4 regions of the Micromonospora sp. WMMD1102 genome follow, and region 4 is predicted to be linked to each of the others. Evidence: riboswitches for the same ligand, from Rfam matches in the RefSeq annotation. Region 4 holds a riboswitch; each other region holds the start of a gene.
What was found. Region 4 has a riboswitch for cobalamin ahead of O7626_RS07535 (ribonucleoside-diphosphate reductase subunit alpha). Riboswitches for the same ligand answer to the same signal wherever they lie in the genome.
Positions count from the first base shown of each region.

Region 1: it holds a riboswitch for cobalamin, as region 4 does, so the genes downstream of both, O7626_RS03740 (peptidase) here and O7626_RS07535 (ribonucleoside-diphosphate reductase subunit alpha) in region 4, are expected to answer to the same signal.
Region 2: it holds a riboswitch for cobalamin, as region 4 does, so the genes downstream of both, metE (5-methyltetrahydropteroyltriglutamate--homocysteine S-methyltransferase) here and O7626_RS07535 (ribonucleoside-diphosphate reductase subunit alpha) in region 4, are expected to answer to the same signal.
Region 3: it holds a riboswitch for cobalamin, as region 4 does, so the genes downstream of both, O7626_RS03705 (hypothetical protein) here and O7626_RS07535 (ribonucleoside-diphosphate reductase subunit alpha) in region 4, are expected to answer to the same signal.

Region 1 is NZ_JARUBN010000001.1:784,333-790,228, reverse strand. Features, by position in the region: gene O7626_RS03745 (hypothetical protein) at 24-500, opposite strand; gene O7626_RS03740 (peptidase) at 521-1,561, opposite strand; cobalamin riboswitch at 1,646-1,775, opposite strand; gene O7626_RS03735 (acyl-CoA thioesterase) at 1,857-2,303, opposite strand; cobalamin riboswitch at 2,505-2,725, opposite strand; gene O7626_RS03730 (ECF transporter S component) at 2,891-3,694, opposite strand; gene O7626_RS03725 (ABC transporter ATP-binding protein) at 3,691-5,310, opposite strand; gene O7626_RS03720 (CbiQ family ECF transporter T component) at 5,307-5,896, opposite strand, start outside.
Region 2 is NZ_JARUBN010000001.1:792,259-800,532, forward strand. Features, by position in the region: gene O7626_RS03750 (ribonucleoside-diphosphate reductase subunit alpha) at 1-1,011, shown strand, start outside; gene O7626_RS03755 (ribonucleotide-diphosphate reductase subunit beta) at 1,089-2,066, shown strand; gene O7626_RS03760 (hypothetical protein) at 2,044-2,367, opposite strand; cobalamin riboswitch at 2,478-2,690, shown strand; gene metE (5-methyltetrahydropteroyltriglutamate--homocysteine S-methyltransferase) at 2,806-5,043, shown strand; gene O7626_RS03770 (hypothetical protein) at 5,397-5,759, opposite strand; gene O7626_RS03775 (ABC transporter substrate-binding protein) at 5,850-6,926, opposite strand; gene O7626_RS03780 (ABC transporter ATP-binding protein) at 6,923-7,756, opposite strand; gene O7626_RS03785 (iron ABC transporter permease) at 7,753-8,274, opposite strand, start outside.
Region 3 is NZ_JARUBN010000001.1:774,246-782,519, reverse strand. Features, by position in the region: gene O7626_RS03710 (prenyltransferase/squalene oxidase repeat-containing protein) at 1-2,439, opposite strand, end outside; cobalamin riboswitch at 2,527-2,664, opposite strand; cobalamin riboswitch at 2,702-2,832, shown strand; gene O7626_RS03705 (hypothetical protein) at 2,946-4,361, shown strand; gene O7626_RS03700 (helical backbone metal receptor) at 4,501-5,232, shown strand; gene O7626_RS03695 (transcriptional repressor) at 5,252-5,521, opposite strand; gene O7626_RS03690 (superoxide dismutase) at 5,630-6,244, shown strand; gene O7626_RS03685 (superoxide dismutase) at 6,250-6,522, shown strand; gene O7626_RS03680 (Type 1 glutamine amidotransferase-like domain-containing protein) at 6,739-7,977, shown strand; gene O7626_RS03675 (hypothetical protein) at 8,039-8,274, shown strand, end outside.
Region 4 is NZ_JARUBN010000001.1:1,645,670-1,653,943, forward strand. Features, by position in the region: gene O7626_RS07505 (glutamate ABC transporter substrate-binding protein) at 1-4, opposite strand, end outside; gene O7626_RS07510 (amino acid ABC transporter ATP-binding protein) at 86-841, opposite strand; tRNA gene O7626_RS07515 (tRNA-Sec) at 1,103-1,198, opposite strand; gene O7626_RS07520 (LuxR C-terminal-related transcriptional regulator) at 1,498-2,526, shown strand; gene O7626_RS07525 (hypothetical protein) at 2,523-3,023, shown strand; gene O7626_RS07530 (ribonucleotide-diphosphate reductase subunit beta) at 3,144-4,202, opposite strand; gene O7626_RS07535 (ribonucleoside-diphosphate reductase subunit alpha) at 4,199-6,526, opposite strand; cobalamin riboswitch at 6,799-7,012, opposite strand; gene O7626_RS07540 (hypothetical protein) at 7,465-7,947, shown strand; gene O7626_RS07545 (DUF2277 family protein) at 7,971-8,216, opposite strand.

The sequences.
Region 1 (5,896 bases), 860 kb from region 4:
GGCGGTCGGCCAGGCGAGCCGGGTCACGGCGGGGAAATCGAGGGTGCCTGGCCGGACCCGAATCGCCAGCCTTCGACGGTGCCCTGGGCGGGGTTGTAGCTGGTGGCGCCGAGGGTGCTGTAGGACCAGGTGCCGCCGGGCGGGGCGTGCCAGTAGGACCAGTAGGCGCTGGCCGGGGGCGTGTTGACGCACGGTTCGGCCGCCGGTAGCGGTCGTCCGTCGATGCGGCAGACGAACGCGAGACCCCAGCGTTGGGTGCCGGTGACGGTGTAGCCGGCGCCTTGCAGGGCAGCCAGGCCGGTGGGCGGGTCGCCGAGGTAGCACGCGGTCTGCACGCCGAGGCCGAAGGCGGTGAAGTCGACGACGACGGTGACCCCGGTGCCGGGGCTGCACGCAGCGGCGTGCGCCGGGCGGGGCGTCGGGTCGGCGGCGACCAGCCCGGCCGCGACGACGATGATGGCGATCAGCGCGGCGAGGTGGCGGCGGATCCGGATGGGCATTGGTGAACCTCCCGTGGTGGTCATCGGTGCGGACACGCCAGGGTCGGGGCGGCCGGACGGGAGCCGGCGGCGGACAGGGTGGCGAAGCCCACCCCCGCCAGTCCGGAGACGGCTTGGGCGGTGGCGCGGGTCGCGGTGCTGGGGTCGTACCCGCCGTCGGTGTAGGCGATCGCGCCCCGGTCCACGGCGGGTGCGGTGCAGGTCTGTTGGAGGCTGGTCAGGTACTGACGGGCGTGCAGCCACGGCACGGCCCGACCGGCAGCGGCGAGCGCCTGCGCGGCCAGTCCGGTGCTGTTGGCGTTGGCCACCCCGTTCGCGGTGAACGACCCGTCGTCGGCCTGTACGGAGACCAGCCATCGAGCCGCCGCCTGGGCGACGAGGGGACGGTCGGCGGCGAGGAGTGCCTGGATCGCCAGTGCGGTGGCGTCCACGTCGCTGACGCAGGTGGCCTGGGCGAATAGCAGGGGGAAGCCGCCGTCGGGGCAGCGGGCGCCGGCCAGGAAGGCCACCGCCGCCGGGGGTGCTTCGCCCGCCCGGTCGAATGCCAGCACCGCGAAGGACTGGCTGAACATGTTGCTGAAGTCGCCGAAGGCGGACCGGTCGGTGAACCTACCGGTTGGTGCCATCAGGGTGTGGAGGCGGGCGATCAGGTCGACACCGCCGAACGCTGCCGGATTCAGGCCGCGGACCTGTACGCCGAGGGCGAGTTTGGCGGTCGCTCCGGCGTACGCCTCGGTGCCGTCGCCGATGTAGCCGGTGGTGACCGCCGGTTGCGCCAACCAGGCGGTGGCGCTGGCGGCGTTCGTGTCGGCGACCTTCGCGGCGGCGAAGGCGAAGATCGCGTCGAGGGTGAGTCCCTGATCGGGGTAGGCGACGCCGTCGAAGACGACCTCGAACCGTTCGCCGTCGACCATCTGGCGGGCGAGCCATCCGGCGGCGGCGTCGACACGGTTGAGGGTGGATTGCGCGGCGGCCGGTGGGGCGACAGCTATGCACAGGGTGAGAGTGGCGAGTACGCCGGTGAGGAGAGTGCGGGTGCGGTGCCGGAGGAGGGCGGCCATCAATCGGTGCCTTTCCGGCCCGACGGTCGACGCGACCCGGGACCGCTCCCGGGCGGCTCCGACCCGTGGGCCACGACGGGTGGGGGAACCTTGCGGTACGTCGATGGGTACTCGGGCTCGCGGCGTATGTTCGCCGCCTACCGTTGCGGGCCAGCGCCGGCTTGTACCGGACTTCCCCCATCAACGCACAGGTATCATGATGTTGCAGTCAGTGTGCCCATCCCGGCTCGTGTCGTCAAGGTGATCATGGCCAGGTAGCCGACGAGGGTTCCGGCCGGCACGTACCCGAACTCGCTCACGCCAGGCCGGCCTGGCTGGCGAGGGCGCGGCGCAGCGTCAGGCGGTGCTCGCGGCGGATCTGCGCCTCCTGGTAGCGGCGGCGGTCGTCGTCAGTTTCCGGCAGTAGTGCGGGGACCGGTCGGGGTTGTCCGTTGTCGTCGACGGCGACCATCACCAGGTGGGCGGTGGCGACGAGGGTGGGTGGAACGGCGCGGTCCCACCGGTCGGCGGTGACGGTGACGGCGATCTCCATCGACGACCGGCCGGCCCAGGTGATCCGGGCCTCGACGTGGACGACGTCGCCGACGCGTACCGCCTGAAGGAAGGCGGTTTCGTCGATGGCGGCGGTGACGGCCGGGCCTTCGGAGTGGCGGGCGGCGACCACGCCGGCGACGGCGTCGATCAGGTTCAGGATCCGGCCGCCGTGCACGGTGCCCATCAGGTTGGTGTGGTGCTGGTCCATGATCTGCGACAGGGTCAGCTGCGATGCGGACGGTGGGCGGCTGGGCAGAATCGTGTCGCGCACGGGTTGTCCCCCGAAGGTGGTCGTGACCTGCGGCAGGAAGGACAAACCACACCGACCGTCGGGCGCCGTGGTAGGCGGTACCGGACGGGTACGCGGTCCGCCCGGCCCACCCGCGAGGCCGGCGGCAGCACACACCCGGTCGGTGTGTGCGGCGCGGGCAGGTCTTCGGACTCGCGGGCACGTCCGGACCAGGGTCCGGTCTCCTACTGGCCGTCGCTTCCCAGGCGCGGGTGCGCCCAGTGCCGTTGACGGCGGTCGTTCCTGCTCACCGCTGCGGGGCAGTCCCGGATTCACACCGGGTTCCCTCTTACGACGCCCCGCCTGCACGGGCGGGGCGAACCAGCGCTGACGCCGATGATAGCCGCCGCCGTCCCACGTTGTGGACTTCGCAAGGGGCCTCCAGCCCGGAGTGTGCGGATCGTCTCACCGACGCGGCGCCGACAGCTGCGAGTACGCCGTCATCCCCTGCGGGTCGCAACGGCCGGGCCGCCTGACCGGCGGCTCGGGCGAGACAGTCACTGCGCTCACCGGTCGGCGCCCTGCCGGGTGTGTTCGAAGGTCGGTGTGGTGTGGAAGTTCGCCCGCCGTGCGGCGCGGCGGAAGGCACCGAGGACCGCTGGGCCGGTGAGGGTGACGAGGATCGCGGTGGTGACGGCGCGGCCGGTGTCCCAGCCGAGTGAGGTGACGGTGAAGAAGGCGAAGTATCGCTGGAACTGTTCGAGCAGGGGCAGGCCGGGTTGGTAGGCGATGGAGCTGTCGGGGTCGAGGGAGAACGGCCAGAAGGACAGGTTGAGCATGAACCCGAACAGGTAGCCGCTGACCGCCGAGTAGCCGGCCAGCAGCGCGATCTCCGCCTTGCCGCTTGCTTTGGGTAGTAGGCCGGCGAGCATGCCGACCCAGGCGCAGCCGAACATCTGGTATGGCATCCACGGTCCGACGCCGCCGGTGAGGAGGGCGGAGGCGAACAGGGAGGTGCAGCCGAGTGCGAACCCGAATCCGGGGCCGAAGACCCGTCCGGCGAGGACGAGGATGAAGAACACTGTTTCGATTCCGGCGGTGCCGGCGCCGAGGGGCCGTAGGGCGGCGTTGATGGCGGAGAGGACGCCGAGCATGGCGAGGGCTTTGGCGTCGATGCGTCGGTCGGCGATCTCGGCGAAGACGACGGCGAGGACGAGGACGAGGAGGGCGCCGAACATCAGTGGTGGGGTTTCGGCGGCGCCGAACGTGCCGGGGGCGACGACGAACGGCCAGAGGAAGGCGACGAGGCCGACGAACGACGCCATCACGATCGTGGCGGTCGCCCGGGCCGGGACCTGTACGGCGGTCACGGCTGTGCCTGGGGTGTGTCGAGGGCGGCGGCGACCTGGCCGACGGTGAGGTACGGCAGCGGGGCGAGGATCTTCGCGATCTGTGGGGCGAAGGTCGGTGACGCGGTCAGGACCGTCGGGGCGGGGCCGTCGGTGACGACGTCGCCGTCAGCCATCACCACGACCCGGTCGGCGGCGGCGGTGGCGAACTCGACGTCGTGGGTGGCCACGACGATGGCGTGTCGTTGCCCAGCGAGTTGGTTCAGGGTGCGGACCAGGGCGGCTTTCGCGGTGTAGTCGAGTCCTCGGGTCGGTTCGTCGAGCAGCACCACCCGGGGTGTGACGGCCAGTTGGATGGCCAGGACCAACGCCAACTGCTGTCCGGCGGAGAGGTCGCGCGGGTGTGCGGTGTCGGCGATGCCGGGAGCGAGGTCGTCGAGTAGCCGCCGGGCGGTTCCGGGGGTGGCGCCGTCGCGGTCGGCCTGGTCGAGTTCGGCGCCGACGGTGTCGAGGTAGAGCAGGTCGGTGGCGGTCTGTGGCACCAGCCCGACCAGGCGTCGCGCTTCGACGGGCGACAGCTTGGCCGGGTCGCTGCCGCCGGTGCGGACGGTGCCGCCGGCGCGGCGGCCGGCGCCCTGCAACGCCCACAGCAGGGACGACTTGCCCGATCCGTTACGGCCCATCAACGCCACCACCTCGCCGGCGTGCAGATCGAGGGTGGCGCCGCGAACGGCGACGACCGGGCCGTGCCGGACCACCACTCCCCTGGCGGTCAGCGTCACCTCGCCGTCGGCGCATGCGGGACGGTGTGGGACCGGTGGTGTGGCGGGTAGCCGCTGCCGCAGGGTGGGAGTGTGTCGGCGGGCGTCGCGGACGGACAGCGGTGGCGGTGCCCACCCGGCGAGGCGGCCGAGGTGCACGATCGGTGGGGCGACGGTGCTTTCAGCAAGGAGGGTGGCCGGGTCGCCGTAACGGGCGGTGCCGTCGCCGTCGAGGCGGATGAGGCGGTCGGCGTACGGGATGACGCGTTCGAGGCGGTGTTCGGCGAGGACGACGGTGATGCCGAGGTCGTGCACGAGGCGGGTGATGGTGGCGAGGACGTCCTCGGCGCTGGTCGGATCCAGGGCGGAGGTGGGTTCGTCGAGGACGAGTACCCGGGGGTGGGCGGTGAGGGCGGCGCCGATCGCCACCCGCTGCTGCTGGCCGCCGGAGAGTTCGTGCAGGCCCCGGTGGCGCAGGTCGGCGAGGCCGAGCAGGTCGAGGGTCTCCTCGACCCGGGTCCGCATCACCGTCGGGGTGAGGGCGAGTTGTTCCATGCCGTAGGCGAGTTCCTCCTCGACGGTGTCGGTGACGAACCCGGCGACCGGATCCTGTCCGACGACGCCGACGAGTTCGGCGAACTCGCGCGGCGGGTGCTCGGCGGTCGACCGGTCGGCGACGGTGACCCGGCCGGTGAGGGTGCCGCCGGTGAAGTGCGGGACGAGGCCGTTGATCGCGCCGAGGAGGGTCGACTTGCCGGAGCCGGTGTGCCCGACGACCAGGCACAGTTCGCCCTCGTCGATCATGAGGGTGACGTCGCGCAGCGCCGGTCGGGGGCTGTCGGCGTAGGTGATGCTGACGTGGTCGAAGCGGATCACGGGTGGGCTCCGGCGGCGGGAACGGCGATCGGTCTGGGCCGTGGTGGTGGGGGTGCGGCGAACGCGGCGAGCGCCGCGAGGAGGATCGCGGCGGTGGGTAGCAGGGGCAGGGTCGGCCACGTCAGCGGGTACAGGCCGGGGTTCAGCTCGGCGGGGTCGTAACCGGTCCCGGCGGTGAGGACGACGGCGGTGACAATGCCGCAGCCAGCGACGACCCATTCCGGCCACTGCCACGGGTCGGGACGGTAGCGGCTGCGGGAGACCCGCCGCCCACCGACGGCCAGGCCGATGACGCTCAGAACGATGCCGGTGGCCAGGGCGCCGAGGCTGACGGGCCGGGGCACGCTCGGATCGAGCAGGCCGTAGACGCCGACGCAGAGGCCGGCCATGCCGGTGAGCATCAGGGCGCCGGTGAGGCGCCGGGAGGTGCGGGTGGCGGTGCCGGTCCGGCCGTAGCCTCGGGAGTCCATCGCGGCGGCCAGCCGCAGGGACCGGTCCAGCGCGTCGTGCAGCACCGGCAGCGCGATCGCGCGTACCGCCCGCAGCCCCCGCGAGCGGCCGGCGCGCAGCCGGCGGGCCCGGGCGA
Region 2 (8,274 bases), 850 kb from region 4:
GGATCGATCAACCTGGGCGCGCACGTCACCGCAGACGGCGTGGACTGGGAGAGGCTGCGGGCGACGGTCCGCACGGCGGTGGTGTTCCTCGACCGGGTGATCGACATCAACTACTACCCGGCGGAGCAGGCGGCGGCGTCGAACCCCCGGTGGCGGCCGGTCGGGCTCGGGCTGATGGGGTTGCAGGACGCGTTCTTCACGCTGCGTCTGCCGTTCGACTCACCGCAGGCGCGAGAGCTGTCGACCCGGGTACAGGAAGAGATCTTCCTGACCGCGCTGGAGACCTCGGCCCAGCTGGCCGAGCGGTTCGGCCCGCATCCGGCGTACGCCGAGACCCGCGCGGCGCGGGGCGAGTTGCACCCGGACCTGTGGGGTGCCGAACCCACCCAGGTGGAGCGGTGGGCCGCGCTGCGGTCCGCGATCGCCGCGCACGGCCTGCGCAACTCGCTGTTGGTGGCGATCGCGCCGACGGCGACGATCGCGTCGATCGCCGGCTGCTACGAGTGCATCGAGCCGCAGGTCTCCAACCTGTTCAAGCGCGAGACGATGTCCGGGGAGTTCCTCCAGATCAACACCTACCTCGTGCGGGAGCTGAAGTCACGAGGGCTGTGGACCGCCGCGATCCGCGAGCAGATCAAGCGCGCGGAGGGCTCCGTACAGGGCATCGCCGACCTTCCCGGCGACGTACGGGAGCTGTTCCGCACGGCGTGGGAGCTGCCGCAGCGGGCCCTGGTCGACCTGGCCGCCGCCCGTGCCCCGTACATCGACCAGTCGCAGTCGCTGAACCTGTTCATGAGCGCGCCGACCATCGGCAAGCTCTCCTCGATGTACCTGTACGCCTGGAAGTCCGGGCTGAAGACCACCTACTACCTGCGGTCGCGTCCCGCGACCCGGATCCAGCAGGCCACCGTCGCCGTCGCCCCGGTGGTCAAGCCGATCGTCGCAATGAGCGACGACGAGGCGTTGGCCTGTTCCCTGGAAAACCCCGAGAGCTGCGAGGCCTGCCAGTGACCACCACGTCCGAAACCCGCACCACCGCCAGCACCGGCACCAGCTCTGGTGAGCGGCACCTGCTGCTCGACCCGGGCATGGACCTGACCCTCCGCCCGATGCGCTATCCGCAGTTCTTCGACCGGTTCAAGGACGCGATCAAGAACACCTGGACCGTGGAGGAGGTCGACCTGCACTCCGACCTCGCCGACCTGGCCAGACTCTCCCCGGCGGAGCAGCACCTGGTCTCCCGGCTGGTTGCGTTCTTCGCCACCGGCGACACCATCGTCGCCAACAATCTCGTGCTCAACCTCTACCAGCACGTCAACTCCCCGGAAGGCCGCCTCTATCTCTCCCGGCAACTGTTCGAGGAGGCGGTGCACGTTCAGTTCTACCTGAACCTGCTCGACACCTACGTCCCGGACGAGAAGGAACGGTTCGAGGCGTTCGCGGCGGTGGAGAACATCCCCTCGATCGCCCGCAAGGCCGAATTCTGCTTCAAGTGGATCGACTCGATCTTCGAACTGCGGGAGCTGAAGACCCGCGACGACCGGCGGGCGTTCCTGCTCAACCTGATCTGCTTCGCCGCCTGCATCGAGGGACTCTTCTTCTACGGCGCGTTCGCGTACGTCTACTTCCTGCGCTCCCGGGGAGTGCTGCACGGGCTCGCCTCCGGCACCAACTGGGTGTTCCGCGACGAGTCCATGCACATGGCCTTCGCCTTCGACGTCGTCGACACCGTACGCGCGGAAGAGCCGGACCTGTTCGACGCCGACATGGAACAGCAGGTCAAGGACATGCTGGCCGAGGCCGTGGAATGCGAGGTCCAGTTCGCCGCCGACCTGCTCGAACAGGGCGTCTCCGGTATGTCGCTGGCCGACATGCGCGAATACCTCCAGCACGTCGCCGACCGGCGCCTGGCCATGCTCGGCATCGAACCGATGTACGGCAGCCGCAATCCGTTCGCTTTCATGGAGTTGCAGGACGTGCAGGAGCTGTCGAACTTCTTCGAGCGGCGGGTGTCGGCCTACCAGGTCGGGGTGACCGGCTCGGTCAGCTTCGACGACGACTTCTGAGCCGGCGACGAATTTCGGCCGGCTGAGCCGGGTCGCTGCCCTGGGCGGTGCTGTCGCCGCCCAGGACAGCGGCGACCCGGTCACAGACACAGTCCGCGGGCCGGGTTGCGGTGACGATGGCGCGGATATGCGCGAGACGGTCCTCGGCGTCCCGCAACTGCTGGTGCAGCCGCATGGCCCGGGCGGCCCGGGCACCCACCTGTCGGCGGGACGCGTCGAGGCGTTCGAAGTCCGCGGGCGAGACTGCGATCATCTCCCGGCCATCGACAATCACGGCGCGCTTGTCGATCTTTCGGCCCATGCGGCACCTTCCCGTGCGGACGAATATCGGACGACAAGTCAACCACGCAACGCCCGGACACCGGTCCCGTACGTCGGACAGCCTGGCGCCGATTCGACCATCAGGCCCGTACGATGGCGGGCGGTGCTGGTTCGTCCCACCCCGCCAGGATGGGACGTCGCAAGAGGGAACCCGGTGGAAGACCGGGACTGCCCCGCAGCGGTGAGTGGGAACGACCGCCGTCAACGAAGCACTGGACCGGAAGGTCTGGGAAGCGACGGCCAGTAGGCGACCTTGTGTCATGCCCACGAGTCCGAAGACCTGCCAGCGCTGCGCACACCGCCCGGTGTGCGCCGCCGGCGGCCTCTCGGGAGGGCCAGGGCGGAAGCCGGTACCTCACGCGTACCCTCCCTTCCCCCTCCCGTGTCCGTCGGGCACTTCGAGGGAAGGACCCCTGTGATGAATACCGCATTCGGGCAGAGCACCGTGCTCGGCTACCCGCGTATCGGCGCCAACCGGGAGCTGAAGAAGGCCGTCGAGGCATACTGGGCCGGCGGCATCGACGCCGAGGCCCTGGAGGAGATCGCCGCCGGGCTACGGGCCGAGGTGTGGCGGACGCTGGCCAACGCCCGCGTCGACGCGATCCCGTCGAACACGTTCTCCTTCTACGACCACATGCTGGACACCGCGGTGGCGGTCGGCGCGATCCCGGCCCGGTTCGCCCGGCTCGGGCTCTCCGCGCTGGACACCTACTTCGCGATGGCGCGCGGCGTCGATGCCGAGCCGGCGCTGGAGCTGACGAAGTGGTTCGCCACCAACTATCACTACCTGGTGCCGGAGATCGACCCGGACACCGTCTTCACGGCGAACCCGGCCAAGGCGCTGCGCGAGTACACCGAGGCCCGTGACCTGGGTGTTTCCACCCGGCCGGTGCTTGTCGGTCCGGCCACGTTCCTGCTGCTGGCCAAGGGTGTCGGCCCGTTCGCCCGGCTCGACGACCTGGTCGAGGCGTACGCCGGGATCCTCACCGCCCTTGCGGAGGCGGGCGTGGCCTGGGTGCAGCTCGATGAGCCCGCCTACGTCGCTGACCGCGACCCCGAGGAGATCAACGCCCTACGCCGCGCCTACACCCGGCTCGGCGAACTCACACACCGGCCGCAGATCTTCGTCGCCACGTACTTCGGTGAACTCGGCGACGCCCTGCCGGCCCTGCTGGACACCCCGGTCGAGGCGGTCGGCCTGGACCTGGTCGCCGGGCCGGGCAACCTCGACCGACTCGCCGCCGCCGGCCCGCTGCGCGGCAAGACGATCGTGGCCGGCCTGGTGGACGGCCACAACATCTGGCGTACAGACCTGCGCGCCGCCATCGCCACCGGAGCGACCGTCACCGCGCTGGCCGATCACGTCGCCGTCTCCACCTCCTGCTCGCTGCTGCACGTCCCGGTCGACCTCTCCGTCGAGACCCGTCTCGACCCCGACTTGTACGCCCGGCTCGCTTTCGCCCGGCAGAAGGTCGACGAGGTCGTCCTGCTCGGCCGCGCGCTGCGCGACGGCACCGCCCACCTGCCCGAGCCGCTGCCGCCCGTTCCAGCGGCCTGGCGGCGTGACGACGTCCGGGCCCGGTTCGCCGCGCTCAGCCCGGTGGACCGGCAGCGCGGCGACTACGCGGGCCGGGCCGCCGCCCAGCAGCAGCGGCTGGGGCTGCCGGAGCTGCCCACCACCACGATCGGCTCCTTTCCGCAGACAGCCGAGCTGCGCAAGGCCCGCGCCGAGTACCGGGCCGGCCGGCTCGACGACGCCGGCTACGTCCAGCGGATGCGCGCCGAGGTCGAACACGTCATCCGGCTCCAGGAGCAGCTTGGGCTGGACGTGCTCGTGCACGGTGAGCCGGAACGCAACGACATGGTCCAGTACTTTGGCGAGCAACTCGACGGGTTCGCCGCTACCGCGCACGGCTGGGTGCAGTCGTACGGCTCCCGCTGCGTGCGCCCGCCGATCATCTACGCCGACGTCGCCCGCCGGGCGCCGATGACGGTCGAGTGGTCCACCTACGCCCAGTCCCTCACCGATCGGCCGGTCAAGGGGATGCTCACCGGCCCGGTCACCATCCTGGCCTGGTCGTTCGTCCGTACAGACCAACCCCTCGCGGAAACCGCCGACCAGGTCGCGCTCGCCCTGCGCGACGAGTGCCACGACCTAGAGACCGCCGGGATCCGGGTCATCCAGGTCGACGAGCCGGCCCTGCGCGAAACCCTGCCACTGCGCAAGGCCGACCAGAAGGCGTACCTGGACTGGGCGGTGGGTGCCTTCCGGCTGGCCACCAGCGGCGTCGCCGACGACACGCAGATCCACACCCACCTGTGCTACTCCGAATTCGGCGAGGTCATCGGTGCGATCGACGCCCTGGACGCCGACGTGACCAGCATCGAGGCGTCCCGCTCGAAGATGGAGGTCCTCGACGACCTTGCCGCGATCGGCTACCGCCGGGGCGTCGGCCCCGGGGTGTGGGACATCCACTCGCCCCGGGTCCCGTCGCGTGACGAGGTGGTCGAGGCCCTGCGGCGGGCGGTCGCCGCCGTGCCGGCCCAGCGGCTGTGGGCCAACCCGGACTGCGGCCTGAAGACCCGCGGCTACCCCGAGGTCGAGGCGTCGCTACGCCACCTGGTCACGGCCGCCGCCGAAGTCCGCGGTAACTGACATCGCCGCGCCGGGTGGGCTCTCTCCGGAGAAACCCGCCCGGCCCGATCGGGAAGTGACATCGGTCACGCAGCGCCTCAGACCGCACTGCGGCGACCGTTGTTGAGGCTTGGGATGAAACCCGCGCCAGTACCGCCGGCCAATCGGCGGCACGTCATCGAACCCGGGAATGTACGGTGGCGACCGATCCTTGATCGCAGGTACCGGTCTCGCGGTCACATGGACACCAGAGCCTTCGCTGAAGGATCGTCGCTGTGCATGTCGATGGCGAAACGGCCGATGTCCGCTGTACCGGGTGACCGCAGCGGCGGCGCCGGCGAGAGTCCGGCAGGGATTGGCGGCGTCGCCGCCGATCACGGCGGTTTAGCTGCGGACGAGGGAGCTGGCGCACCCGGAGCGGCGATGACCGACAACTCGAGAACAGCCGGCAGGTCGGCTTTTCCGGGCCCACCGGCCTGGATCCACTCGATCAGGTCGGTGAGCACGGCGTCGTCGAGGACCAGGCCGAACCACACCGGGCGGGCGCCGGCCCGCCGGGCGGCCGGGGTCGGGTTGACCACGAAGACGTTGGACTGAGTGCAGACGTCCAGGCAGTCGCTGGTGCGTATCTGATGCTCCCGACCCAGGGCCGCACGGACCCGGTCGAGCTGGGCATCATGGTCGAGCTGCGGATGTTTGGTCCGGCTGCCGCAGCAGCAGTCCCGGCACACGGTCACGGTGCAGCCCACGTCAACGCTCAAAATGGACCACCACGGTAGCCGGTGCGGATTCGCGCATTCTCCGCGCCGCGATCAAGCTGCGGGCGGTCACTTGAGCCAGTCGTTGCCGGGCAGCTTGCTGAGCTGTCGGATGTCGAGCGTCGGCGAGACCGATGACTTCGGGGCCACGCCAAAATGCTCCACCGCTTTGCGTACCCACTCGGCCGCGTCGATGTTGAGAGGGCCGGAGACCCACATGGCGTACGGCAGGTTGACGAACCGTCCATCCTTGACCGCCTTGAGGTTGCGGGATGCCGGGTTGGCCTTCAGGGTGTCGATCTTCTGTTGGTACGACTGTCCCGGGTAGTCGACGAAGAAGATGACGTCCGGGTTCGAGGCGGCGAGCCGTTCCCAGCCCACCTCGGTCCAGGTGTCCTTCACGTCGGCGGTGGCGTTGGTGACCCCCGCGGCGTCGAAGATGGCCTGCGGGCCGCCGTACGATCCGGAGGTGAAGACGGCGTCGGTCCCGGAGTCGAAGAGGAACGCCGTCGGCTTCTCGCCACTCGTGGGGGCCGCCGCCAGTGTTGCCCGCCGCTTTTCGATGTCGGCGACGACGGCGTCCGCGGTCTCGCGGTGGCCGGTCAGCGTACCGACGTTGTGCAGGTCGGTGGTGAGGGCCGTCCACGCGTCCATCGTGCCGCGGGCGCCGTTGTCCTGCTTGCATGTCTCGCTGAGCAGGTAGGTCTTGATGCCGTGGGTCGTCAGGTCTTCGGGCATCAGGTTGCGGGACTCGCTGAACCCGTACCCGTAACCGGCGAACATCATCTCCGGCTTGACCGCCAGGACGTTCTCCAAGGTGGGGTACTCCTCCCCGACCTCCTTCAGCTGATCGATCCGGGCCTCGGGATAGGCGAGCTCTAGTACGTCCCGGTCCTGGTCGATGCCGGTGACGGCGGTCAGTTGGTCGCGTGCGCCGACGGACAGCACGATCGAGATGATGCCGCCGTCGTACGCGTACAGCCGGGTGACGGGCTTGTCGACACTCACGTCCTGCCCGCAGTTCTGGACGGTGATGGCGCCGCTGGTCGCGCTCGATCCGGCATCGCCGGAGGCGCACGCGGTGAGGGTGGACAGGCCGAGCACAAGAGCGGTGAGACGGGTACGGCCGGGCGGAAAGACGGTCATGCCGGTGAGGGGTCCTCTCGGGGGTGGATGAGCAGGTGGTGCTGCGGGAGGCTGGGGTGGGGCACCTGAACGGAGCCGACGCCGAAGTGCGTCTCGACGTGGTGGGCGCCGAGCACCTCGGCGGGCGGGCCGACGGCGACGATGCCCGCCGGCTCTGACGTCCGGTCGCTGCCCTCGCGCCAGCCGACGAGGGCGAGTCGGTCGAAGAAGCGCAAGGCGAGATCGAGGTCGTGCACGGTGGCCACCAGGGTCCGGGCGCGTGTGGCGAAGACCTCCAGGAGGTCGAGCTGCCAGGCGACGTCGAGGTGGTTGGTCGGCTCGTCGAGCAGCATCACCGGGCACTGCTGGGCCAGGCCGCGGGCCAGGGTGGCCCGGCGCCGCTCGCCGCCGGACAGTTGGTCGGCGATGGTGTCGATCCGGTCGGCCAGTCCGACGGCGTCGAGGGCGCCGCGCACGAGATCGTGCTCGGCGCTGCCACCGCGGGCCCAGGGACGGGTCTGCGGCACCCGGCCGAGGGCGACCATCTCGCCGACCCGTAGCTCGGACGTCGTCACGTCTTCCTGGGGTACATAGGCAAGCCGCCGGGCGCGCTCCCGGTTCGGGAGCCGCCGCAGATCGACCAGCCCGCCTCCGCCGTCGGCGATCAGCGCGGTTCCGGCGCTGGGGTGCAGCACTCCGGCCAGCACCCGCAGCAGCGTCGTCTTCCCAGCGCCGTTCACCCCGACGATGCCGAGCCGTGCGCCGTCGGCGACGTCGAGGTCGACGCCACGCAGCACGGTGCGGCCGCCCAGCCGGGCGGAGACGTCGTGCAGGCGCAGGGCGGGGGTCATCGGTCACCACCGAACCGGTACGCGCCTCGGCCCATGAGCAGCAGGAACAGGGGCGCCCCGAGTACGCCGGTCACCACGCCCAGGGGTATTTCCTGCGGTCGCACCGCCACCCGGGCCAGCACGTCGACCCAGACGAGGAACACCGCACCCGCCACCGCCGCGACCGGCAGGACGACCCGGTGCCGGGCGCCCACGACCAGCCGCGCCGCGTGCGGAACGAGGAGTCCGACGAATCCCACTCCTCCGCTGACCGCCACCAGCACACCGACGACCACGGACAGGGTCACGAACAGCGCCGTTCGCAGCGCGGTCACGTTGATCCCGAGAGCTGCGGCCGTCTCCGGCCCGGCTGCCAGCGCGTCCAGCCAGCGATGCACGGCCAGCAAGCCGGCCGCGAGGACGACGACGAACGCGGCGGGTATCCAGAGTTTCTCCCAGGTGGCTCCGCCGACGCTACCCAGCATCCAGAACATCACCGAGTCGGCCGCGCGCTCGTCGTCGCTGAGAAAGACCAGCAG
Region 3 (8,274 bases), 870 kb from region 4:
CGTGCCGAACGAGATCCCGGTCGCGCCGCCGACGACCTGGGTCGAGGCGCGTACGTCGGAGCCTGCCTGCCCGTCGGCGGCGACATTGAACCCGCCGTCAAGGTTCTGCTGCCCGGCCAGGAACGCCAGCGCCTTACCGATCTGGTTGCTGTAGGTCCCGCGCCGCAGCGTCATCCCCTGGACCGCCAACGCGGTGGAGTTGGTGGAGATGCCGGCCGCGCCCGGGAACCCGCCGTCGGCCTGTTGCTGGCTGGCGATCCAGCCGAGGGCCCTGTCGACGGCGGTAACGGCATCCGGGTCGTCGGGGAGCATCGCCAGGGCCATCGCGGCCATCGCCGTACTGTCGACCTCGTCACCGCTGCCCTCGGCCGGGATCAGGCTCGGGAACGCGCCGTTTGCCCGCTGGAGACTCTTGAGGAACTCGATCGGGGCGGCGGCGTCCTGCGTCCGCCCGGCCCGCAGTTGCGCGATGATGCCCAGGACCTGCGCGAACACCGACGGCGCGTTGCGGTAGTTCCCGGCGGCGGCGCAGCCGGTCGCCGGGTCGGCCGTGGTGCAGGTGATGTCGTGCAGGGCGGTGATCAGGTCGTGGCCGCCGAAGGTGCCCGGGTCGTAGCCGGTGACCTGGGCGAGGAGCGCGACCTTGCCGATCGCGCCGCCGGACGGAAACTCGGTGCCGATCCCCAGCCAACTGTCGACGGTGAACTCACTGTCGCCGACCTTGCCGCCGCTGCGGATGAAATCGGTGATCGCCCGCAGCTTGGCGTCGTCGAGACCGGCGGCGGCCAGCGCGAACGCGCCGTCGATCGTCAGCCCGAACTCGGGGAAGCCGGGGAACGATTCGTAGTAGCGGCCGTCGACGAGCTGCGTCGGGGCGACGAGCCACGCCACACCCTTGGCCAGATCCGGTGTCGGACCCTGCGGCGGCTCCCCACCCGGCGGATGCGTCAGCGTGGCGAGATTCTGCCCGGCCAGGGTCGGCAGCGCGCCCGAGGTCGCGACCAGGTCCGACTCGGTCACCGTCGCATCCGGGCTCAGGCCGCCGTCGGCGGCCGTCCGGGCGGCGAGGAAACCGCGCGCCGCGGCGACCGGCTCCGCCGCCCCGACCGCGAGTAGCCCCTGCGCCGCCATCGCGGTGGTGTAGCTGTCCGACGCCCCGGCACCGGCATAGGGCAGGTAGCCGCCGTCGGCCTGCTGCGCCCCCGTCAGGTACGCCTTCGCGGCCGTGACCTCGCTATCGTGCCCGCCGAGTACGGACAGGGCAAGCAGTGCCGCACCGGTGTTCGCCGGATCCGGTGTGCACGGGTCACCGGGCGCGATCAGCGAGTCGGCGAACCCACCCCCGGCGCACTGCCACTGCAACAGCCGCTCGAAGGCGGCCGCCGGTGGAGTCACCCCGGCGCGGCGCAGGGCGAGCAGCGCGAACGCGTGCGTCACCGGGGCGTACGAGCCGGCGAAGTCCCCGGCCGCGGTGCAGCCCGCGCCCGCGTCGGCCGCCGTACACACCCGATCGGTGAGCACCGCCAACAGGTCTCGACCGCCGACGTCATGCGGGTCGCCGCCGGTGATGGTGACCAGGAGCGCGAGGTTGGCCGCGTTGAACTGGTTGGGCAGCCCGTCGGCACCGTCGGGGAGGACCGCCGCCTCCACATGCGCGGCAAGGTAGTCGCGCATCTTCGTCAGGGTCGGGTCCTGCCCGCCCGAGGCGGCGAGCGCCGTCGCGACCACGATGCTGCGGGTGTGGTCGACGAACTGCCCATCCGGGTTGTAGACATGGTCACCGTCGGTCAGCTTCCCCACCAGGTAGGACGAGGCGGCGGCGATCTGCGCCTCGGTCGGCGGGGCGCCCGGCCCGCCGGGACCGGCAGTCGGGGAGACGGTGGGAGACGGCGTGGGGCCGGCGGCTCGGACCTCGTCCGGGGTGAACGTCGGCCTCCCTGTCGTACCACCGATGTCGGTGCCGCCGTAGACCCACGCCTGCACCTCCCCCGGCCCCGGCACCTTCGCCATCGCACCGAGCGGACTGTACGTCCACCCGTCCTGCCCCGGCGGGGCGTACCAGTACGACCAGTACGCGGTCGCGGGCGGGGTGAGCTGGCACGCCTCCCGCTCCGGCGTCGGGTACTGGGTGCCGCCGTCGAAAGCCGCGTTACCGATCCGGCAGATGAAGCCCGGCCCGTCGTGTGCCGTGCCTGCCGTGGTGAACCCGGCCTCGTGCAACAGGTCGAAGCCGGTCGTCGGGGTCGCGTCGCAGCCCCGCAGCACCTGACCGTCCCACGGACGGAAGTCGACGGCGACGACCGCGCCGCTGGTCGGCGTGCACGCCTCGATCGGATCGGCGGCGGCCACGGTCGCCACCGCCACCCCGGTCACGCCGAGGGTGAGCAGTGCGGTGACGGCGGCCCAGAGGCGGGACCATCGGCGGGTGAGGGACGGCATGGGCGGCTCTTCCAGGGGTGTGAGCGGCGTAGACGCGGCCGCCGCCCGGTGCCTTTCCCGGTGCGGTACCCGCATCGTGACCTCGACGACGCTGACGCATCTCCAGCCAGGTAATCCGACTCGTCCCGACGGTGCGGAACCTACGGCTGCGGGCCAGTGCCGGGATTTGACCGGCTTCCCCTGGGTGCTGGAGCACTTCATCGCAACACAATGGTCTTGCCAGCGTCAATCGCCCGCCGATGTCGGCTGGATAACAGCGCGACGTCGATCGTTGTCGTAGCGTCACCGCCGTCGACGTGTGGGGGAACCCGGTCAAAGTCCGGGGCTGACGCGCAACGGTAGGGGTGGGTGACCATCCGAGCCCGAACACCCACGCGGCGATGTACCAGCTGCGGTATCCGTCCCACGCGCCCATGGGTCCGGCCCCGCCTCGCAGTCCGCCGCCCGTCACCGTCCGGTCCGGGTGCGGTTCGGGGCCGAGTCGCGCCCCGACCTGGAGGAACCCGATGCGCCGCAAGCGCCCTGCTCTCACCCTGGCCGCACTGGCCGCCACCGCGCTGGCCGCCACCGCACTGGTCGTGGCAGTGGCCACGCCGGCCGCCGCGACGTCCACACCGGCCCAGATCACCACGGCCAAGAACAACGGCGTCGCGTACCTGAAAACCCTGCAAGCCGCCGACGGCAGCTACGCCGGCGCCGGCCTGTCCCTGGAATGGGCGTTCAGCGCCTTCGCCGCCGCCGGCACCCACCCGGTCGACGTGTACCCGGGCGGCGACCCCAGCAAGAACGCCCGCACCGCGTACCAGACCCACCTGTCCGCCGTCTCCTGGCCCGGCGGCTCACCCGTCGTCACCGACTACGAACGCGGCATCCTCAACGCCTACGCCGCCGGCATCGACCCCGCCCGCGTCTCCGCCTCCCGCAACCTCATCGCCGACGTCGTCGGCTACTGGCAGACCGGCACCACCGGCTACTACGGCCCACCGGCGAACTTCAACGGCACCGTCTTCGCGGTCCTCGCCCTCGCCGGGGCCAAGACCCAGGCCGGTAGCGCCCGGATCCCGCAACGGCTGCTCGACCTGTCCGTCACCCGGATCCGCAACAACCAGCACAACGACGGCGGCTGGAACTACAGCCAGGCCGAGGGCAACCCGTCTCAGCTCGCCGCGCCCAGTGACATCGACATGACCGGCGCCGCCATGGCCGCCCTCTGCGCGGCCGGAGTCCCGAACACCGACGCCGACGTGGTCCAGGCGAAGACATTCCTCAAGGGCAAACTGGTCAACACCACCGGCGCGTTCAACTCCATGTTCGGGGCGAACACCGACTCCAACGGCTGGGCCGTCTCCGGCCTCAACGCCTGCGGCATCCCGAGCCAGGGCGCCGACTTCACCACCCCCGCCGGGCGCACCCCGATCGACTTCCTCCGCGCCCAGCAACTGTCCAGCGGCGGCTTCAAGTACCTGCCGTCGGACACCAGCCCTTCCGGGTACGCCTCCGTCGACGCCGTCCGCGCCCTCGGCGGCGGCGGCTTCACCGCCGCACCGCCCACCCCGGTCACGGCCGGCGCCCCGAGATGGGTCGCGGCGAGCGGATTCACCGCCGGCACCCCGGCGAAGATCACCCTCGTCGTCGACAACGGCACCACCGTCCTGCCCTGCGCGGTCACCCTCACCCCGACCGCCGCCACTACGACGCTCGGCACCGTCCTGACCGCCGCCGCGACCAGCGCCGCGCCAGCCGGCTGCGTCACCAGCGTCACCCCCAGCTCGGGCACCGGCACGATCACCGCGATCAACGGACTCGCCAACACCGGCACCACCACCTGGAAGATGTCCCGCGACGGCGGCAGCCCGACGAGCGCCACCCGCGGCGGAACCATCACCGTCGGCGACGTCGTCCACCTGCGTTACGGTTCGTGACCTGACCCCTCACCGCCGCCCGCTCCTGCGGTAGCTCCTTGCACGCCCGCTACTGCTGGTGCCGCGAGCCCCGCTCCGGGCGTGGGCTCGCGGCACCGGCCAGAATAGGCCGGCACCAGCGCGGACAGGAGGAACAGCGATGCGAGTGGTGTCCCTGGTCCCGTCGCTGACCGAAGCCGTCGCGGCCACCCTGCCCGGGCTCCTCGTCGGCGCCACCGACTACTGCACCCACCCCGCCGGACTGGACGTGCCCCGCGTCGGCGGCAGCAAGTACCCGGATCTCGACCGCATTTTCGCCCTGCACCCCGACGTCGTACTCATGAACGTCGAGGAGAACCAGCGCTCCGACGCCGAGGCGATCGAGGCGGCCGGGGTACGTGTCCGGCTCACCTACCCCCGCACCGTCGACCAGGCGCTCGACGAACTCGCCGACCTGCTGCGAGACCTCGGCACCAGTCAGGAGCCCGAGTGGCTGGCACAGGCCCGCGCCGCCTGGGCCGCCGTCACCCCGGCCATCCCGCCACGCACCGTCATCGTTCCAGTCTGGCGGCGCCCCTGGATCGTTGCCGGCGGCGACACCTTCACCTCCGACGTGCTACTCCGGCTCGGCCTACGCAACCTCTACGACGACACCTCCGACCGGTACCCTCGGCCGACCCTCGACGACCTGCGCGCCGCAGCACCCGACCTGGTCGTACTGCCCGACGAGCCCTACCCGTTCTCTCCCACTGACGGCCCCGAGGCATTCCCCGACACCCCCTGCGCCCTGGTCTCCGGACGACACCTCACCTGGTACGGCCCCTCACTCGCCGAAGCACCCCGACTGCTGACCGCCCAGCTCACCCGGCCGGCCCGCAAAGCCCCGCACTGACAGCTTCGCGGCGGTCCGGTCACGGCTCGGCATTCGTCACGGTCCAGCCACCCGCGTGACCGACCCTGGTGCTGGCCGATCGGCTCGCGTGCACGGCCCCGGCCGTGACCAGAGCGTTCAGGGTGCGGTGCACCGTGGACAGGTCGACACAGACGCCGAGGGTGGCGATCCGGTCGCGTACCTGCGCGGCGCTGAGGTGGGTGGCGTTCGCGAGCGCTTGCAGGACCGCCTGCCGCCCCGCGGTCCGACGCCCGCCGCTGTCTCGCAACGCGGCAAGGGCTGTTGCCACGCGTTCGTGTGCGTCTTCCGTCACGCCGGCCAAGTCGCCCTCCGATCACCATTCTTGCCATAGTGTGGCAGAAGCAACCCTTTGGCAGAACCGGGAAGGAATTCACGGATGGCCGTCTACACGCTCCCCGACATGCCCTACGACTACGGCGCACTCGAACCTGCCATGTCCGGCGAGATCCTGGAGCTGCACCACAGCAAGCACCACGCCGCGTACGTCAAGGGCAGCAACGACGCCCTCGACCGACTCGCCGAGGCCCGGGACAAGGGCGACTACGAGACCCTGGTCGGGCTGGAGAAAAGCTTCGCGTTCAACCTTTCCGGCCACGTACTCCACTCGATCTTCTGGAACAACCTCTCCCCCGACGGCGGCGACCGCCCCGACGGCGACCTCGCCGCCGCCATCGACGAACACTTCGGCTCCTTCGACGCGTTCGGCAAGCAGCTCTCCGCCGCCACGAAGAGCGTCCAAGGCTCCGGCTGGGGTGTCCTCGCCTGGGAACCGCTGAGCCGCCGACTGATCGTCGAGCAGGTCTACGACCACCACGGCAACGTCGGCCAGGGCTCCACCCCGATCCTCGTCTTCGACGCCTGGGAGCACGCCTACTACCTGCAATACCGCAACGTCCGCCCCGACTACGTCGACCGACTCTGGAATCTGGTCAACTGGACCGACGTCACCGCCCGGTTCGACGCCGCCCGAGCCAGCCAGCCGAAGATCTGACCCCGGTGGGCCACCCCGACCCGGTCCACACCGCCGAGACGGTGCAACGCGCCGCCGGAGTCATCGCCGCACGCCGACGCGGCGATCTCGACGGCGCCGAAGCCCTCCTCTCCACCTTCCCCACCGAACAGGCGAAAACGCTGGGCTTCTATCTCCTCGCCGACCTCGCCCTCGGCCTGCTACAGGCGCAGTCTGGGCAGTCGATGGACGACCTTGTCCGGGAGCTGTCCTTGCACCTCGCCACGGCCGCGGACCAGCCACCGTCGGGAGGCCGGTAGCGGCGGTCGAGCGCGGCCCACCGTCGCACGGGCCGGAAGGGGTTCCCTTCCGGCCCGTCGGCCAGGATCCGGATGCCCCGGGGGTAGCGGTTAGGAGCGCCGCCGCCGTGACGTGGCCGCGTACGGCGGGCTACGGTTGCAGCGCGTCGAGGTGTCGTTCGGGCCCCAGCCGGGAGGTGGCCTATGCGGTCCGGGGCATCTGGTGTCGTCGCGATCATGGGATCCGGTGAGACCAGCCCGACGATGGTCAGCGTCCATCGTCGACTCGTCGATTTGATCAACCGGTCTGATCCCCGGGCTGTGCTGCTGGACACACCGTACGGCTTCCAGCAGAACGCGGCCGAGATATCCGCCAAGGCCCGGTCGTACTTCCTCACCAGTGTCGGCCTGCGGGTCACCGTTCCCGCCGGTCTGCACGGTGGCGGTGACGACGACACCGACCGGGCGCTGGCGGCGTTGACCCGCGCCGACTGGATCTTTTCCGGTCCGGGCAGCCCGACGTACGCACTGGCGTGCTGGCGCGCTAACCGGACCGCACACGTCCTGCACGATCGGTTCGCCCGGCCACACGGTGTGGTCGTGTTCGCCTCCGCCGCCGCGGCCACAATGGGCCGGTTCACGGTGCCGGTGTACGAGATCTACAAGGTCGGCGCGGCGCCCCACTGGCTCGACGGGCTCGACCTGTTCGGCCACCTCGGCCTACCGGTGGCGGTCGTCCCGCACTACGACAACACCGAGGGCGGCACCCACGACACCCGGTACGCCTACCTTGGCGAACCGCGCATGCGTGTCCTCGAACAGCAGCTACCCGCCGACGCCGCCGTCCTCGGTGTCGACGAGCACACCGCCGTGCTGCTCGACCTCGGCACCGCTGACCTGGAGGTGGTCGGCCGCGGTGGGATGACCGTACGCCGCGACGGGCGCAGCCAGGTCTTCCCGGCCGGCGCGACCTTGACCCTGACCGACCTGCGCGACCTGGTCCACGGCCGATCCCGGATTCCCCAGCCCCGCACGGCGGGCCAGAGGCCGCGGGCACCGGTCCAGCCGGCGCCGGCCACGCTGACCGAGACGGCCACACGTTGCACGGCGAGGTTCGACGACGGCCTGCGGCGCGGCGACGCCGAGGCGATGGTCGGCGCCGTCCTCGACCTGGAGACGGCGGTACACACCTGGGCGGCCGACACCGAGGAGGACGACGGCACCACGCAGGCCCGTACCGTGCTGCGTACCCTCGTCGTCCGGCTCGGCCAGGCGGCCACGATCGGGCTACAGGATCCCGACGAGCGGCTCCGCCCGCTGGTGGAGCCACTCGTCGCGCTACGCGAGCGTTTACGGCAGCGCAACGACTACGGCGCCGCGGACGGCATCCGGGAATCGCTCGCCGTCGGGGGCGTCCAGCTCAGCGACACGCCCGACGGTCCGCGCTGGGCCCTGCGTGTCGTTCCGACCGAGTGACCGTCACCGGACACCCGCGAACGTTACTGCCGCCTTTTCGCAGTTGCATATGCTGCGCATCGTGGCATACCGAACGACGGCGCGTCCCGACCTGACCGACCCTCCGGCTGCACCGGCGGTGCCGGTCGAGGTAGAGACCATCCTGCTCAGTGCCGTCCGGGACGGACTGCGGTTCCGGGTACGCAGCGGCCCGCTGGTCGAGGGCGAGCACCCGGACGCCCTGGCCCGGAACCTCGCCGGTCTGTCTCGCCGACACCCGCACGCCCTGCTCCACTCGACGTCGTGGCGCTTCCAGGG
Region 4 (8,274 bases):
GCATTATCTTTCTCCTCCTCTTGACGGAGCGGCGCCCGCAGCGACGCTCCACACTGGACCTAAAGGCTCGGGGCCGGTGTTCGACCTAGTGGGTCAGGATCTTCGACAGGAAGTCCTTGGCCCGCTCGCTGCGCGGGTTGCCGAAGAACTCGTCCGGCGGCGCGTCCTCGACGAGCTGGCCGTCGGCCATGAAGATGACCCGCCTGGCGGCGTGCCGGGCGAAGCCCATCTCGTGGGTGACCACGACCATCGTCATGCCGTCGTTGGCCAGCGAGGTCATCACCTCCAGCACCTCGCCGACCATCTCCGGGTCCAGCGCGCTGGTGGGCTCGTCGAAGAGCATCGCCTTCGGCTGCATGGCCAGGGCCCGGGCGATGGCGGCCCGTTGCTGCTGCCCGCCGGAGAGCTGGGCGGGATATTTCTCCGCCTGGCTGGCGATGCCGACCCGCTCCAGCAACTGCATCGCACGGTCCCGGGCGGCGGTCGGCTTCTCCTTGCGGACCTTGATCGGGCCGAGGGTCACGTTGTCCAGGATGCTCTTGTGGGCGAAGAGGTTGAACGACTGGAAGACCATGCCGACCTCGCTGCGCAGCCGGGCCAGCGCCCGACCCTCGGCCGGCAGCGGCTGGCCGTCGAACGTGATCGTCCCGGAGTTGATCGGCTCCAGCCGGTTGATCGCCCGGCACAGGGTCGACTTCCCGGAGCCGGACGGGCCGATGACCACGACGACCTCGCCCCGGTGCACGGAGAGGTCGACGTCCTGCAACACGTGCAGCGGGCCGAACCACTTGTTGACCCCGTCAAGCCTGATGAGCGGCTGGTCGGTCGTCGCACCGGCCACTTCGCCCGCCTCGCTCCGCTCGGTCATGCCCCCACCTGTCTCGTCCATGAGCTGTCGCACCGGATTCAGGCCGAATCGGTTACGCAACTGTAGGGGACCTGACGTGCTGGAATGTAATCGAGTTCATCACGGGGCGATAACAGCAGGGCTGGTGATCCTCACCATCCGTCAACGAGATGTGACTGTGAGTAGTTACATCTCATCGGTCCGCTGCTCGGGCGGGACCCGAACCGGGCGAGCGGTCCGTGCGGGGAGGAAAGCTGGCGGAGGCGTACGGGAATCGAACCCGCCCGACCGAGCTGCTCGGCCGCATCGGTGTTGAAGACCGTGAGGACCACCAGGCGCCTGCCCGCCTCCGAGGCCAGCGGCGTTGTTTCGCCCCTGATCGTAGGCGGTGCGCCGTTTCCGGTGTTCCGCCGGGTCTGCCATAACTCCCCCGCTTGGCGGTCAGATCGTCTGCCCGCACGGGCGCCCGGTCCACCTGGAGCCTGCGACTGTTCCGCGGGGGCGCGGACCGTGCTGGATTGCGGAATCACGCAACGAATTCTTTGATGATCTTGCGGAATGCAGACATCGTCGTACTCACGTGCTTGTATCGCTGCGTACCAGGTCTGTCGGTTCGGGGGAGGGCGTAGATGACAGGCAGGAGAGCGGGGGTGCTCACGATCGGAAGGGCCGTACCGGCGCTGGTTCGCTGGGGGGTCTCGGCGGACGCCGATCTGGTGTACCGATGTCTGCTGACCTTCGGGCCACAAGCCGCCGGTGAAGTCGCGGTAGAGCTTGGTTTGGGGGTACGGAGGATCCGGACCGCGCTGGACGAGTTGCTGGCCGTCGACATCGTCAAGGTGGAGCGCGAGCCGTCGGGGCACGGCGCGGACGCCTCGGTCTGGCGGGCACGGCCCGCAGCTGCGGTGGTGACGACCCTGCGGCGCCAAGCGCTCCGGCGTGCCGCTGCGGCTACCGGCGGCACTGTTGGGCCATCTGAGCGGGTCGCGCTCTCGGCGAGGCACCTGCCGGACCGCGAGTCGCGCCGCCGGCGCATCGCCGAGTTGGCCGCCCTGGAGCGGATCGAGCATCTGTCGATGCAGCCCGAGCAGGTTTTCAGCACGGACGAGTTGACGGTCGGAGCGCCGCTGGATGTCGCGGCCCTGCGTCGCGGCGTGCGAATGCGCACGCTGAGCCGCCCGCCCGCGGACGGGGACCGCTCGGCGCAGCATGCGGTCGAGTTCGGCCGGCTCGGCGGCGAGTACCGGGAGGCGGCGCGGCTTCCGCAGAAACTCATGATCTTCGACCGACGCGTGGCACTGCTCGCCGTCGATCCTTTTGACCTGGATCGCGGCACATGGGAGATCGTCGACCACGCTGCGGTCGATTCGCTTGTCAGACTGTTCATCCGGCACTGGAGCAACGCGGTGGACCCTAGCCGAAACGGAGTGCCTGCAATCGTGTTGACATCACGCGAGAACGCGATCGTCGCACTGCTCGCCAAGGGATACACCGATGCCGCCTCCGCGCAGGAGATGGGCATCTCCACCCGTTCGCTCACCTACACCCTGAGGGCGTTGATGGACCGCCTCGGTGTCGACAACCGCTTCCAGTTGGGCCTCGCGCTCGGCGCACTGAACGTGGCGACGCCATCCGTTTCGTCCGCACCCACCGACAGCATCGATGGGAAGAACCGATGAAATACCTGGCTGTGCTGACCGCCGCGTTCGTCGCGATCTTCGGCGCCGGTGCATCCGCTGCGGCGGACGGCGGATGGCTGCGCGTTCCGTGCTTCTCCGGGGCCATCGAGCAGACGCAGGTCACCGACGGCGACTATCTCACCCTGACCGGATATCTGGACTGCGACGTGCCGGACAGCAGCCTCGAAGCGCGGTGGGGATACGCCGTCTTCATCGGGAGTCTCCCCTACGGCTCCCTCAACGACACGGACCTGCGGGCGTACTCCTATGAGGGCAGGACGGCGTTCTCCGACAGGATGCGCGTGGACAGGCTCCTGGAGCTGGGAATCTGCGTCGTCACGGACTACGAGGTGCGTATCGCGTGTGTCGAAGTCACCCGGAAGAGCGCGACATCACCGATGCTGGTGTGGCCCACGCCCGTCGACGACGAACTCGTCGACCGGCCGTTCCAACGGCGGGGGGACGGCGCTCCCAACCCGATCTGCGGCCATTGCTAGTCCCCTCTCAGGACGCCACGACCGTGCCGAACCAGCACCGCCGCCATCCCACGACGAGGGACCGCCGACCGGTCCGGCTTGACCGGTCAGCGGTCCCTCGTCGGATGGCGTGGTCCTCGATCAGAAGTCGTCGTCGAAGCTGACCGAGCCGGTCACCCCGACCTGGTAGGCCGAGACCCGCCGCTCGAAGAAGTTCGACAGTTCTTGGACGTCCTGCAACTCCATGAACGCGAACGGATTGCGGCTGCCGTAGCTGGGCTCGATGCCGAGTACGGCCAGCCGGCGGTCGGCGACGTGCTGGAGGTACTCGCGCATGTCGGCAAGCGACATACCGGAGACGCCCTGTTCGAGCAGGTCCTCGGCGAACTGGACCTCGCATTCCACCGCCTCGGCCAGCATCTGCCGGACCTGCTGTTCCAGCTCGGCGTCGAACAGCTCCGGCTCCTCGGCGCGTACGGTCTGCACCACGTCGAAGGCGAACGCCATGTGCATGGACTCGTCCCGGAACACCCAGTTGGTGCCGGAGGCGAGCCCGTGCAGCACTCCCCGGGAGCGCAGGAAGTAGACGTACGCGAAGGCGCCGTAGAAGAACAGCCCTTCGATGCAGGCGGCGAAGCAGATCAGGTTGAGCAGGAACGCCCGCCGGTCCGCCCGGGTCCGCAGTTCGCGCAGCTCGAAGATGGACTCGATCCACCTGAAGCAGAACTCGGCCTTGCGGGCGATCGACGGGATGTTCTCCACCGCCGCGAATGCCGCGAACCGCTCCCGCTCGTCCGGGACGTACGTGTCGAGCAGGTTCAGGTAGAACTGGACGTGCACCGCCTCCTCGAAGAGTTGCCGGGAGAGGTAGAGCCGGCCCTCCGGGGAGTTGACGTGCTGGTAGAGGTTCAGCACCAGGTTGTTGGCCACGATGGTGTCGCCGGTGGCGAAGAACGCGACAAGCCGGGAGACCAGGTGCTGCTCGGCGGGGGAGAGCCGGGCCAGGTCGGCGAGGTCGGAGTGCAGGTCGACCTCCTCGACGGTCCAGGTGTTCTTGATCGCGTCCTTGAACCGGTCGAAGAACTGCGGGTAGCGCATCGGTCGCAGCGTCAGGTCCATCCCCGGGTCGAGCAGCATCCGCCGCTCAGCGGAGCCGGTACTGCTGCTGGTACTGGTACGGAGATCGGGAGTGGTGGTCACTGGCAGGCCTCGCAGCTCTCGGGGTTTTTCAGGGAACAGGCCAGCGCCTCGTCCTCAGTCACGGTCACCAGGGGCTTGACGACCGGGGTGACGGCGACGGTGGCCTGCTGGATGCGGGTGGCGGGTCGGGAACGCAGGTAGTAGGTGGTCTTCAGCCCGGACTTCCAGGCGTGCAGGTACATCGAGGAGAGCTTGCCGATGGTCGGCGCGCTCATGAACAGGTTCAGCGACTGCGACTGGTCGACGTAGGGCGCGCGGGCGGCGGCCAGGTCGACAAGCGCCCGCTGCGGCAGCTCCCAGGCGGTGCGGAACAGCTCCCGTACCTCCGGCGGCAGTTCGGAGATGCCCTGCACCGAGCCCTCGGCCCGCTTGATCTGGTCGCGGATCGGCGCCGTCCAGAGTCCGCGCGCCTTCAGCTCGCGTACCAGATAGGTGTTGATCTGGAGGAACTCCCCGGACATCGTCTCGCGCTTGAACAGGTTGGAGACCTGCGGCTCGATGCACTCGTAGCAGCCGGCGATCGAGGCGATCGTCGCCGTCGGGGCGATCGCGACCAGCAGCGAGTTGCGCAGGCCGTGCGCGGCGATCGTCGACCGCAGCGCGGCCCACCGCTCCGCCTGGGCCGGCTCCGCGCCGCACAGGTCCGGGTGCAGCTCACCCCGGGCCGCCCGGGTCTGTGGGTACGCCGGATGCGGACCGAACCGCTCGGCCAACCCGGCCGAGGTCTCCAACGCGGTCAGGAAGATCTCCTCCTGTACCCGGGTCGACAGCTCCCGGGCCGGCGCCGAGTCGAACGGCAGCCGAAGTGTGAAGAACGCGTCCTGCAAGCCCATCAGCCCGAGCCCGACCGGCCGCCAGCGGGGGTTCGACGCCGCCGCCTGCGCCGCCGGGTAGTAGTTGATGTCGATCACCCGGTCCAGGAACACCACCGCCGTGCGTACGGTGTCGCGCAGCTTCGCCCAGTCGACCCCGTCGGCGGTGACGTGCGCGGCCAGGTTGACCGAGCCGAGGTTGCAGACCGCGGTCTCGGTGTCGCTGTTGACCTCCAGGATCTCGGTGCAGAGATTCGACAGGTGGATGGTGTTGCCCGGCTCGCCGGTCTGGTTGGAGAGCCGGTTCGAGGCGTCCTTGAACGTCATCCACCCGTTGCCGGTCTGCGCCAGGGTGCGCATCATCCGCCCGTACAGTTCCCTGGCCCGCACGGTCCGGACGGCCTTCTTCTCGGCCGCCCGGTACGCCTCGTCGAAGGTGTCCCCGAACAGGTCGGGCAGCTCGGGCGCGTCGGACGGGTCGATCAGCGACCAGTCGCCGTCGGCCTCGACCCGACGCATGAACTCGTCCGGGATCCAGTTCGCCAGGTTCAGGTTGTGGGTACGCCGGGCCTCCTCGCCGGTGTTGTCCCGCAGCTCCAGGAACTCCTCGACGTCCGGATGCCACGGCTCCAGGTAGACGCAGGCCGCACCCTTGCGCCGGCCACCCTGGTTCACCGCCGCCACACCCGCGTCGAGCGTCTTGAGGAACGGCACGATCCCGTTCGACCGGCCGTTGGTGCCCCGGATCAGCGCGCCCCGGCCCCGTACCCGGGACCAGGAGATGCCGATGCCACCGGAGAACTTGGACAGCTTCGCCACCTGGTGGTAACGCTCGTAGATCGAGTCCAGCTCGTCCCTCGGCGAGTCGACCAGGAAACAGGACGACATCTGGGTGTGCCGGGTGCCGGAGTTGAACAGCGTCGGCGAACTCGGCAGGTAGGCCAGCGACGACATCAGCCGGTAGAACCCGATCGCCTCGCCCGGCGTCCGGGACAGTCCGCAGGCGACCCGCAACAGCCAGTGCTGCGGCGTCTCCACCACCAGTCGGGTCTCCGGATGCCGCAGCAGGTAACGGTCGGCGACGGTACGCAGCCCGAAGTACTCGAACCGCCGGTCACCGTCCGGGTCGACGGCGTCGTCGAGCTTGCGGGCGTTTCGGGCCACGAACGCGGCCGTGTCGTCGCCGATCAGGCCCAGACCGTGCGCGTACCGGATGGACTGGCTGAAGCTGGCCACCCCCTGACCGCGTACCTCCTTGTCGACGAACGCGGCCAGCAACCGGGCCGCCAGTCTCGAGTACTGCGGCTCCGTGCCGATGAGTTCCGCCGCCGTCTGGATCGAGAGCCTGTCCAGTTCGGCGGTGGTCGCCCCGTCGTACAGCCCGCTTATCGTCTTCGTCGCCACCCGTAGCGGATCGACCTCGTCCAGGTCGTCGACCCAGCGCTCCACGGCCCGGACGATCTTGTTGACGTCCACCGACTCCAGGTCGCCGTTCCGCTTGCGGACCCGCATGACCTGCCGGCGCTGCTCCGGCACCGCGGCCGGCTCCGGCACCGCGGCCGGCTCCGGCACCGCGGCCTGCCCCGGCCCAGTTGCATCCTGGTCCGGCCCACCCGCAGCCTGCTCCGGCGCCGCGGTCTGCTCGTGCGCGACCGTCATGGCCCTCTCCTCACGCCTCGCCCGAGGTCGTCGAGCGCGCGGGAGGACGCCGCCGGCCCGCGGCGAACAACCGCGGCCGGCTCCGGCGTCGGCCGTCCCGCGCGGCCTTCGACCGCCGCACACCGGTCGGCGTACGGCGCGCTGGCAGGTCTTCGGACTCGTGGGCAGGACGCCGGGGCGTCGCCTACTGGCCGTCGCTTCCCGGACCGGCTGGTCCAGTGCTTGGTTGACGGCGGTCGTTCCCACTCACCGCTGCGGGGCAGTCCCGGACTTCCACCGGGTTCCCTGTTGTCTCGACCGACCAGTCAGGACGGCCGAACCAGCTGCGGGAAACACCATATCTGGGTGGGATGGGAGATGGGCAACACCAGATGGTGTGTCGGGCGTGTCGTGGATCCCAGCAGTCGTGTCCCCGGTCGACAGTCGGACCGGAAACCCGGCCCCGGCGTCATCCAGGTCGGAGCGTTGGCGAGCAGCCGGGCCCGGAGGATGGTCGGTCCGGAACTGTCCGGTGCCCGACCGGGCTGGCCGAACAGGCCACGCTGGGTGAGCGCCACCGGCGAGGCCGCACCGGAACGAGGTGCTGCTCCGACTACAATAGGTAGTCAAGGCTCGTCTATTTCGGCGGATATGGTCACAGACCGGTAACTTAGCCGCTCTCGGCCCGGTGTGCCCGGCACCATCGTGGGTGAGGCCGTTACACCCAGACACCAGGGGTGATCCGGCCCGACGGGGGATGCCCGAGGTGAGACCGGCATCCAGCCACGAACGATTACGGCGAGGAGGCGGCAATGATCGAGCTGTGGAACTGGAGGACGGAGAGGCGCGTCGCCGCCTCGGAGATCCGCCGCGCGCTTGCCGACGCGCTCGACGTACCGGTGCTGCCGTTCGGCGGGGTCGACCCGGCTCGGGTGCCGTCCGGCGCGCTGCTTGTCGACGTCTGGCACCGTCGCGGGGACTTTCCGACCTCCGTCGACTGCTACGGGGTGCCGGCAGGGCTGCCGGAGGTGGGCGCCGTCGCGGCGTTCGCCCGGCGGCTGGGCCGGGCCTGCCTGCTGCCGGACGACACCCTCGACGCCGGACGGCACCTGCTGGTGGCGGCGGACGGCACGATACGACCGGTGCACCACGACGTGCGGGAGGACGAGGACGGCGAAGTCCTCTCCGAGCAGCGGCTCTGCACCGTGCTCAGCCCGCGCTGCCGGGGCTGGTCGCCCTGCCAGCGGTCGCGTTGGACCCCGGACTCGGTGATCCCGGCCCTCGCCGCCGCCTGACCGCCGACCGGGTCGCCCGGTCGTTAGCCTGCGGCCCGCTCGGTCGGCGTCGGTCGGCCGGGGCCGCCCTTCACCACGAGCTGGTCGAGCAGGGTCCGGGTCGCCTCGGCCACCGTGGCCACCGCGGCGTCGAAGGCCGCCGCGTTGTGCGCGGCCGGGGCCCGGAACCCGGAGATCTTGCGGACGTACTGCAACGCCGCCGCCTCGATGTCCGTCTCGGTGACGACCTCGGCGTACGGCTGGCGAAGGGTCTTGATGCTCCGGCACATGGCGCTACCTTCCCGTCGGGGCAGGGGTGGACGTCCCGGGGGGATCGGGCTTCCCGGG